One region of the Mycobacterium sp. D16R24 genome, then DNA from elsewhere that is predicted to be linked to it. Evidence: riboswitches for the same ligand, from Rfam matches in the RefSeq annotation. Region 1 holds a riboswitch; the other holds the start of a gene.
What was found. A riboswitch is a leader RNA that binds a small molecule or an ion and turns the genes downstream of it on or off. The one in region 1 is predicted to bind cobalamin.
Positions count from the first base shown of each region.

Region 1 (4,414 bases):
CGGTCCCTCGACGAGGGCGGCGTAGGGCAGCACGATGAAGTTCCCGTCGCGGACCGCCTGGGTGTGCTTCATCAGTGGCTGTGCCTTGAGCAGGTTGATCTTTGCGTTGGCCGTGTTGTTGGGGCCCACCCCGTAATCGCAGATGATGATCACCTGGGGATCGCGCTGGGCGGCCGTCTCCCACGCGCTGGTGGTCCAGCTGTCGTCGAGATCTGAGAAGACGTTGCGGCCCCCGGCCTTCTCGATGATCTGTTGGGGTGCGGCGTTCTTGCCGGAGGTGAACGGTTCGGCCTCGCCGCTGTCGTACAGGAAGACACGTGCGGTCGGCTTGCCCTGCGGCAGACGTGACTGCACGGTCTCGACGGTCCTGCGGTACGTGGTGATCAACTCCGTTGCGCGGTCCTGAACCCCGAAGATGGCCCCCAGGTTGGCCAGATCCTCGTAGAGCGCGTCAAGGGGAGGCTTGATACCGCGCCGGACCGTTCCGGGCTGACGGCACGCCTCGGTCAGCTGATAGGGCACGGCCCCGATGGACCGCACCCAATCCGGGGTCAGCCCGGAGGTCTCGTTGAATCCGTAGCTCCACCCCGCGAACACGAGATCGGGACGCGCGGCTTGCACTGCCTCACGGGTGAATCCCTGCCCCAGGTTGGTGGTGGACTCGAACTGCGCCTTCCACGGCGAGGTTTTGATGTCCCGATCTTGTCCGGCGTCCATGAAATAGCCGGCCATCCGGTCCTGTAGGCCGAGTGCGAACATCAGCTCGGCTACCCCGGTGTCATTGCTGACGGCTCGGGTAACTGGGACCGGAACATCAAGCGGTGCACCGCAATTGTCGACGGACACCCGCTCCGTTCCGGGGCTCTGTGCCTCGATGGTCGCGCAGCTCCCTGATAGCAGCGACACCGCCACCGTCACGCCGATGAGTGCCTTCATTCCTTCTCCTGTCTTTCGGGCTGAGCGTCGAAGATGATCTGCGGAACACCGCTTCGTGGGTGTGCGATGACATGACAGCAGATGCCGAACCACTGGCCGATGGATTCGGCAGTGATGACCTCGTGCGGTGGGCCCGAGAGCACGATGCGCCCCTCTGCCATGACGTGGATCGTGTCGCAATACTGTGCCGCGAGGTTGAGGTCGTGCAGAGCGGCGATGATCGTGATGCCCAGCATCTGTGCCGAGCTGAGTATCGAATACTGATGGCGGACATCCAGATGATTGGTGGGCTCGTCCAGCACCAAGACACGCGGTTGCTGTGCGAGGGCGCGAGCGATGAGAACCCGTTGGCGTTCCCCGCCCGAGAGGGAACTGAACGTGCGGTCGGCCAGCGCTGTCACATCCGCAGTCTCGGTCGCCTCCGCGCAGATGCGCCGGTCCTGTTCCGAGGTGCTGCGCAGGGATGTGCCGTGCGGCAGCCGGCCGGTGGCGACCACTTCTGCGGCCGTGAAATCAAAATCCAAGGACATGTCCTGAGTCAGCGCCGCCACCTGACGGGCGTTCTCCCGCATGCTGATGGCCCGTACTGACACGCCGCTGACCGCTACGTCGCCGGTGGTGGGAGTGAGCGCGCGGTACAGGCAGCGCAGGGTTGTCGACTTGCCGCTGCCGTTGGGGCCGACGATTCCCACGAACCCCCCGGGCGCGACCTGCATGTCGATGCTGGAGACGATCCGGTTGCCCGCGATGTCGACCGACACGCTTCGGTAGGTGACGTCCATCAGCCGACAGCCCCCGCAGACATCGCGCGCCGGCGTATCAATCCGACGAAGGCCGGTACTCCGACGGCTGCGGTGATCGCGCCCAGCGGAAGCTCCTGGGGCGGAATCATGGTCCTTGCAACGAGATCGGCGGCGACGAGGAAGCACGCGCCCAGTACCGGAGCCACGATCAAGACTCGGCGGTGGTCCGCGCCGACCAGCAGCCGTGCCGCGTGCGGAATGACCAGTCCCACGAACCCGATGGCTCCGCAGATGGAGACAAAACATCCGGTCATGGCGGCTGACAGCACGAACAGTGCCACCCGGAATCGCCCGGCGTGCAGGCCCAGCGACGCGCTCACCTCGTCGCCCATGGACAGGGCGTTGAGTTGGCGGGCCAGCCCCGCGACGCAGACGAACCCGATCACGGTCGCCGCGAGCGCCACCGGAACCTTGTCCCAGGACGACGCCCCCAGGCTGCCGAGCAGCCAGAACATGACGCTGCGCGCCGCTTCGCCGTTCGGCGCCAAGAACACCAGTACGGTCGTCACCGCGGACAGTCCGTAGCCCACTGCGGTGCCCACCAGAACAAGTCGCAGCGGCACCAAACCCTGTGGTGTACGAGCGATTTGGTACACGAGTGCGGTCGCGGCGAGGGCGCCGAGGGACGCGGAAAGTGACAGCGCGTAGGCGCCAAAGGTGCCGAGCACCCCATAGACCACCACTGCAGTGGCGCCCACCGAGGCCCCCGACGAGATGCCGAGAACGTACGGATCGGCCAGGGCATTGCGGACCATCGCCTGCACGAGAACGCCCACCACCGCCAGTCCGGCGCCGACAAGGATCGCGAGAATCACCCGAGGCAGCCGGGACTCGATGACGATCCGGTAGTTCGCCGCGTCGGCGGCCCGAACGGACCCGCCCGTGGCGCCGACCCAGAGGAAGTGCAGACAGTCGCGCCAGGGCACGTCGGCAGTACCGAACGCGAGCCCACCGACCGAAAGCAGTACCAGTGCCACCAGGCCACCGGCCGCCGCGAGGACCACCGGCCGCTCGTGTTGTGCTGCGGGCATCGGTCTTCCTGCGTCGTCGGGTCGCCGACAGCGGGGCATGACGGATACGCCAAGTCAGGCACTACCCACCAGGCGATCCCTCGGCACTGGCGAATGACCGCACCGGGTGGTGCGGCCGCGTTGGCAGGTCTTCGGACTCGTGGACACGAGGCCTTGCGGGCCTCACCTACTGGCGGCTGCTTCCCGGGCCTTGGCCCAGTGCTCTTTGGTGCCGCTGTCGTTTCCACATACCGCTGCGGGGCAGTTCCGGATTCACGCCGGATTCCCTCTTGCGATCTCCGGGAGCACTTCCCTGGCGCTCTCGGAGAAACCAATGCGGGGCCAAAACTATCACTCGAACGCGCAGCCCAGCCGCGTCGACTAAGCTCAACTCGTCCTTCGACAGGACGGGAACCTGGTGTAATCCCAGGACGGTCGCGCCACTGTGAGAGTCAGACCCCGCCGTCGACAAGAACAGATCGGGACGCGGTATCCCGAAAAGGAGCAACATGGCACACACAACGTCCGCCAGCCATCCGGTTGCGGTGTCGATTCCCCAGGCCGCGCTGTGGTTGAGCGTGACCACCCTCCTGGGGCTGCTCGCCTATTACTTCATCGGCATCGACCAGGGTGCGGTGTCGATCTTCGGCAGCGACATGCACGTTCACGAGTTCGTGCATGACGCCCGCCACCTGCTCGGCTTCCCCTGCCACTAGCAGCGGGCCGAATACATGGAAAAGTCAATAATTCTGCGCGGCTTAGGTTTCGGCGCACTGGGTGGCCTGCTGTCCTTCATCTTCGGATGGATCTTTGTGGAGCCCGTCATCAACAGGGCGATCGCCTATGAGGAGGGCAGAGGCGAGGCGCAGGGCGTGCTCGACGAGGCCGCCGGTATCCACGCCCATCACGAGGGCGCGGAGCTGTTCAGTCGCTTCGCACAGGCCAATGCGGGCCTGGCGCTCGGTGTCATCGGATTCGGAATCGCGATGGGCGCGCTGTTCGCGGTGACGTACGTGGTGGCGATCGGCCGGGTCGGCAATCTGAGCCCGCGCGCGCAGGCGCTCGCCGTTGCGGGCGGGCTGTTTCTGGTGCTGTATGTGGTGCCGTTCCTGAAGCTCCCGGCTAACCCGCCTGCGGCGAGCGCCGAGGGCACCATCAAGGAGCGCACCGGGTACTTCGTGCTGATGATCCTTGTCGCCGCGATCGCGTTGGCAGTGGCGCTGTGGGTGGGTCGAAAGCTCTCCGAGCGGGTCGGTACCTGGACGGCCACTCTTGTTGCCGCCGCCGTGTTCATCGTGCTGGTCGGACTCGTCATGGCTGTGACACCGGGATTTGTCGAGGCGCCGCAACCGCTGCTCGATGCCGACGGGAAGATCGTCTATCCGGGCTTCCCGGCGCACGATCTGTATCTGTTCCGGCTGTACTCGTTCACTACGCAGGCGATTATGTGGGCGACGATCGGTCTCGGGTTCGCGACGGTTATCGGGCGTAGGCCCGTCAATGCGGAGACGTCCGTCACCGGCTAGCTAGCCGCATGTGACGGTCTTCGCGCGGGCGCTTATCGGGGTGTGACGGTCTTCGCGCGGGCGCTCATCGGGGTGTGACGGTCTTCGCGCGGGCGCTCATCCCAGCTTCTTGAAGACGCCCTTGGCCAGGCCGATGACC
Region 1 covers NZ_MAEV01000022.1:76,506-80,919, forward strand. Annotated here, with positions in the region: gene B4383_RS19230 (ABC transporter substrate-binding protein) at 1-936, opposite strand, end outside; gene B4383_RS19235 (ABC transporter ATP-binding protein) at 933-1,718, opposite strand; gene B4383_RS19240 (iron ABC transporter permease) at 1,718-2,770, opposite strand; cobalamin riboswitch at 2,875-3,100, opposite strand; cobalamin riboswitch at 3,106-3,230, shown strand; gene B4383_RS19245 (CbtB-domain containing protein) at 3,259-3,465, shown strand; gene B4383_RS19250 (CbtA family protein) at 3,481-4,275, shown strand; gene B4383_RS19255 (serine hydrolase) at 4,372-4,414, opposite strand, start outside.

Region 2 (4,414 bases), on a different contig from region 1:
TCGACGGTCATCGGGTTCTGTCGCGCTACATCGCCATACAGGATCGGCGGGCGTACGCAGCGGCTGCCGTACGACTGAACCCAGCCGTTCTGTGTGGCGAAGAAACCATCCAGCTGCTCGGCGAAGTACTGCACCATATCGTTGCGTTCCGGCTCGCCATGCACCAGCACGTCCAGGCCAAGCTTCTCCTGTAGCGCAATGACATCGGCGACCTCGGCACGCATCCGTCGCACGTACTCGGCGTCGTCGATCTCGCCCTTGGTCAGGGCCTGTCGCGCCTTGCGGATCTCGACGGTCTGCGGGAACGACCCGATCGTCGTAGTCGGCAACTCGGGCAGCTTCAGCCGCTCGTCCTGACTACGACGGCGCTCTGCGGCATCGCCGCGTGAAACACCTATCGCCAGAATCGAATCCAGCCGAGCACGAATCTGACCGTTGTTGAGACGCGGATCCGTCTTGCGAGATTCGACGGCCTCATTCGACGCCGCGAACTCCGCGGCAACAACATCGCGCCCCTCGCCCAGTGCCTGCGCCAGCACCACGACTTCCTTGACCTTCTCGTCAGCGAAAGCCAACCAGCTGCGCAGCTGGTCATCGAGTTCGGTCTCCGGTTCCAGCGAGTAGGGCACATGCAGCGTCGAGCACGATGTCGAGACCGCCACCGCGCCTGCCGATCCCACGAGCGTTCCGAGGGTGCCCAGCGCAGACTCCAGGTTGGTGCGCCAGATGTTTCGGCCATCGACAACACCGGCCACAACGGTCTTTCCGGCCAGCTCCGGCACCGAGGCAATGCCCGATGCCGACCCGTAGACCAGGTCGATACCGATCGCCTCGATCGGGGTGCGGGCCAAGGCCGGGAGTGCGGCACCCAGGTCCCCGAAATAGCTCGCGACGAAGATCGCGGGCCGGTCGGCAACGGTGCCGAGGCGGCCGTACACCCGCTCGGCCAGCTCCGGGCCGTTCGGCAGGATGTCGGTGACGAGTACGGGCTCATCGATCTGGACCCAACCAATCCCGGCCTCCGAAAGCTGCACCAGCAGCTGCTCGTACAGCGATACCACCTCGTCGAGGCGCTCGATGGGTGCACCGGCTCCGTCGACGGACTTGCTCAACGCAAGGAAAGTGATGGGGCCGACGACAACCGGTCGAGCCAGAATACTTAGGGCTGCAGCCTCTTTCAGCTCACCGAACAGCTTCGTCGGGTTGAGCGTGAACTTTGTGTCCGGTCCGATCTCCGGCACCAGGTAGTGGTAGTTGGTGTCGAACCATTTGGTCATTTCCAGCGGCGTCACATCGTCATTGCCACGTGCGGCGGCGAAGTAGCGGTCGAGGTCGTCGCTAATGCCGGCGACGCGGGGCGGGAGCGCTCCCAGCAGCACCGCGGTATCGAGCACCTGGTCGTAGTACGAGAAGGTGTTCACCGGGACGGAGTCGAGCCCGGCGGCCGCCAGTGCGGACCAGTTGTCGCGCCGAAGCCCGGCTGCGACGGTCTCAAGCTCGGTACGACTGGTGCGCCCGGCCCAGTAGCGTTCGGTAGCCCGTTTGAGCTCACGACGCGGGCCGATGCGCGCCGAACCGAGCGTGGTTGCCTTGAATGATGGAGTGGTCATGCTGTCCTCTGTCTACGGCGTGGTGGCCACCGCCCAGGACAAGCAAGCCGAGCCCGAGTAACCAGCACGCAATGTGCTGGTTGAAACCGATTCGGCCATACGCCCATTCCGCGAGGCGATGATCCGTCGGGCGCGGCGCACCCGACACAACTGGCAGGTCTTCGGACTTGCAGGCATTACCCGGGCTCAGGTTTTCCTACGGGCCGTCGCTTCCCAGGATCGTTGGTGGCTTTCCCAGTGCTTATGACGGCGATCGTTCCTGCATACCGCTGCGGGACAGTCCCGGATTCTCACCGGGTTCCCTCTCATGGCAGCCCCGTGGGGACCGTCACTCGATGCCAGTACCGACCGAAGCCGACACTGACAAACCAGCTGCGCCTTACATCATATGCACGCTCGCCCATCCAGTTATTAGTGACTATTCTCTAATATTGTGATCACACGTGACCAGGCACAACAGGTGCTCGAGGCCCAGCCATTCAGTCGCCTCCTGGGTACCTCAATCAGCCGGATCGACGAGTCCGGAGTGCAGCTCTCGCTGGACATCCGCGACGAGCTGCGCCAGCAGAGCGGATTCATTCACGGCGGAGTGCTGAGCTACCTGGCCGACAACGCGATCACCTACGCGTGCGGGCTCGGTCTCGGTGCCGACATCGTCACCAGCGGATACACCATCGAGTACGTGTCACCCGCCCGCGACGGCGTGCGCCTACTCGCCGACGCATCCCTGGTGAGCGCCGGACGCACCAAGGCTCTGGGCCGCTGCGAGATATCCGTCGAGGACCACGACGGCAACACCAAGCTTGTCGCGGTCGCCCAGGGCACGAGCATGGTTCGGCACCGTGGGGCGTAGGCCTCAGTACACCGCCGACGACATTCTCGATGCGGCGCTGAGGCTGGTGACTACGGGAGGGCCGTCGGCAGCCACGGCTGCCGCCATCGGACGGACCCTCGGTGCGCCCTCGGGGTCGATCTATCACCGATTCTCCAGCCGCGACGAGCTCATGGCCCGCCTCTGGCTGCGTTCGATCGCCCGCTATCAGGACGGGATTATCACGGCGCTCGCATTGCCCAATGCTCAGGAGGTCCTCTCCGCGACCATCGATCACGCCTTCGATTGGACGGGGGCGAACCGTAACGAAGCGCTGTTGCTACTCCAGTACGAGAAGGCCGATCTGGTGGCGCACTGGCCCGGCACCCTCGTCGCCGACCTCACGGCGCTGAACTCGCGGGTCCGCATGGCGTTGCGCGAGTTCGCCGAACGGCAGTTTGGTGAAGTCACTACCGAGGTGCTCGACAAGGTTATGTTCGCACTGATCGATATGCCCTACGCCGCGGTGCGGCGTCATCTCCCCGACAAGGGTGAGCCGGCGCCGTGGCTACGCGAGTTCATCCACACGAGCGCGCGGAATCTCCTCTCGCCGCAGAACTAGACCGTGGCGTATTTCTGACGCAGTGCCTTTTTGTCGAGCTTGCCGAGCGCGGTCAGCGGCAGCGAATCGGCGACGATCACATGCTTGGGCGACTGCACCGAACCCTTGCGGTCCTTGACTGCGGACTGAATCTCGGACGTCATCTTGGACACCGCGTCACCGCTGCGGTCGGCATCCGCACGCAGCACCACGATTGCCGTGACCGCTTCGCCCCACTTCTCGTCGGGCACCCCGATGACACCAACCTGCGCCACCGAAGGATGTTCGGCGACAACATCTTCCACCTCACGGGGGAACACGTTGAAACCACCAGTGACGATCATGTCCTTGGTGCGGTCGACGATGAACCAGAAACCGTCCTCGTCCTCGCGCGCGATATCGCCGGTACGCAGCCAGCCGTTCTTGAAGGTGTCGGCGGTCTGCTCGGGCAGTTCCCAATAGCCCCCCGCCACCAACGGTCCGGCCACGCAGATCTCGCCGGGCTCGCCCTGATTCACCGGCTGGTCGTTGTCGTCGAGCAGCGCGGTACGCAGGAATGCCGAGGGCCTGCCGCAGCTGGAGAGCCGCTGGGCATCGTGATCACCCTTGGCCAGGTAGCTGATCACCATCGGCGCCTCGGACTGTCCGAAGTACTGCGCAAAGATCGGCCCGAACCGCTCGATGGCCTCCGCCAGCCGCACCGGGTTGATGGCCGAGGCGCCGTAGTAAACGGTCTGCAGCGAGGACAGGTCGCGAGTGTGTGAATCCGGATGGTCCATCAGCGCGTAGATCATCGAGGGCACCAGCATGGTGGCCGTGATCTTGTGCTCTTCGATCGCGGCCAGCACGGCGCCCGCATCGAACTTGGGCAACACCACCATGGACCCACCCTTCATCAGGGTCGGCATGAAGAACGCGGCACCGGCATGTGAAAGCGGGGTACACATCAGGAATTTGGGGCGCTCCGGCCACTCCCACTCGGCCAGCTGGATCTGCGTCATGGTGAGAATCGACTGTGAGGTGCCGATGACGCCCTTGGGCTTACCCGTCGTTCCGCCCGTATAGGTAAGGCCATTGATGTGGTCCGGCGACAGGTTGACCGGCACCAGCGGCTTCGCCGCAAGATCCGCGGCCGCGGCGACCAGGTCATGCCCAACCTCGGCCAGCTCGGCGGGGACCGGGCCGAGTGTCAGAACGCGGGTCAGCGTAGGCACCTTCTCCACCAGGGCGGCGGCGCGCTCGACGAACTGCGGGGTGGGGTCGATGACCAGCGTGGTGATCTGGGCGTCGGCCAGCACATAGGCATGGTCGTCGAGCGACCCGAGTGGATGCAGCGCGGTACGCCGGGTGCCCAGCAGCTGCCCCGCGCCGATGACCAACAGCACCTCGGGG
Region 2 covers NZ_MAEV01000031.1:36,578-40,991, reverse strand. Annotated here, with positions in the region: gene metE (5-methyltetrahydropteroyltriglutamate--homocysteine S-methyltransferase) at 1-1,610, opposite strand, end outside; cobalamin riboswitch at 1,745-1,968, opposite strand; gene B4383_RS23150 (PaaI family thioesterase) at 2,044-2,463, shown strand; gene B4383_RS23145 (TetR/AcrR family transcriptional regulator) at 2,453-3,043, shown strand; gene fadD8 (fatty-acid--CoA ligase FadD8) at 3,040-4,414, opposite strand, start outside.
Region 2: it holds a riboswitch for cobalamin, as region 1 does, so the genes downstream of both, metE (5-methyltetrahydropteroyltriglutamate--homocysteine S-methyltransferase) here and B4383_RS19240 (iron ABC transporter permease) in region 1, are expected to answer to the same signal.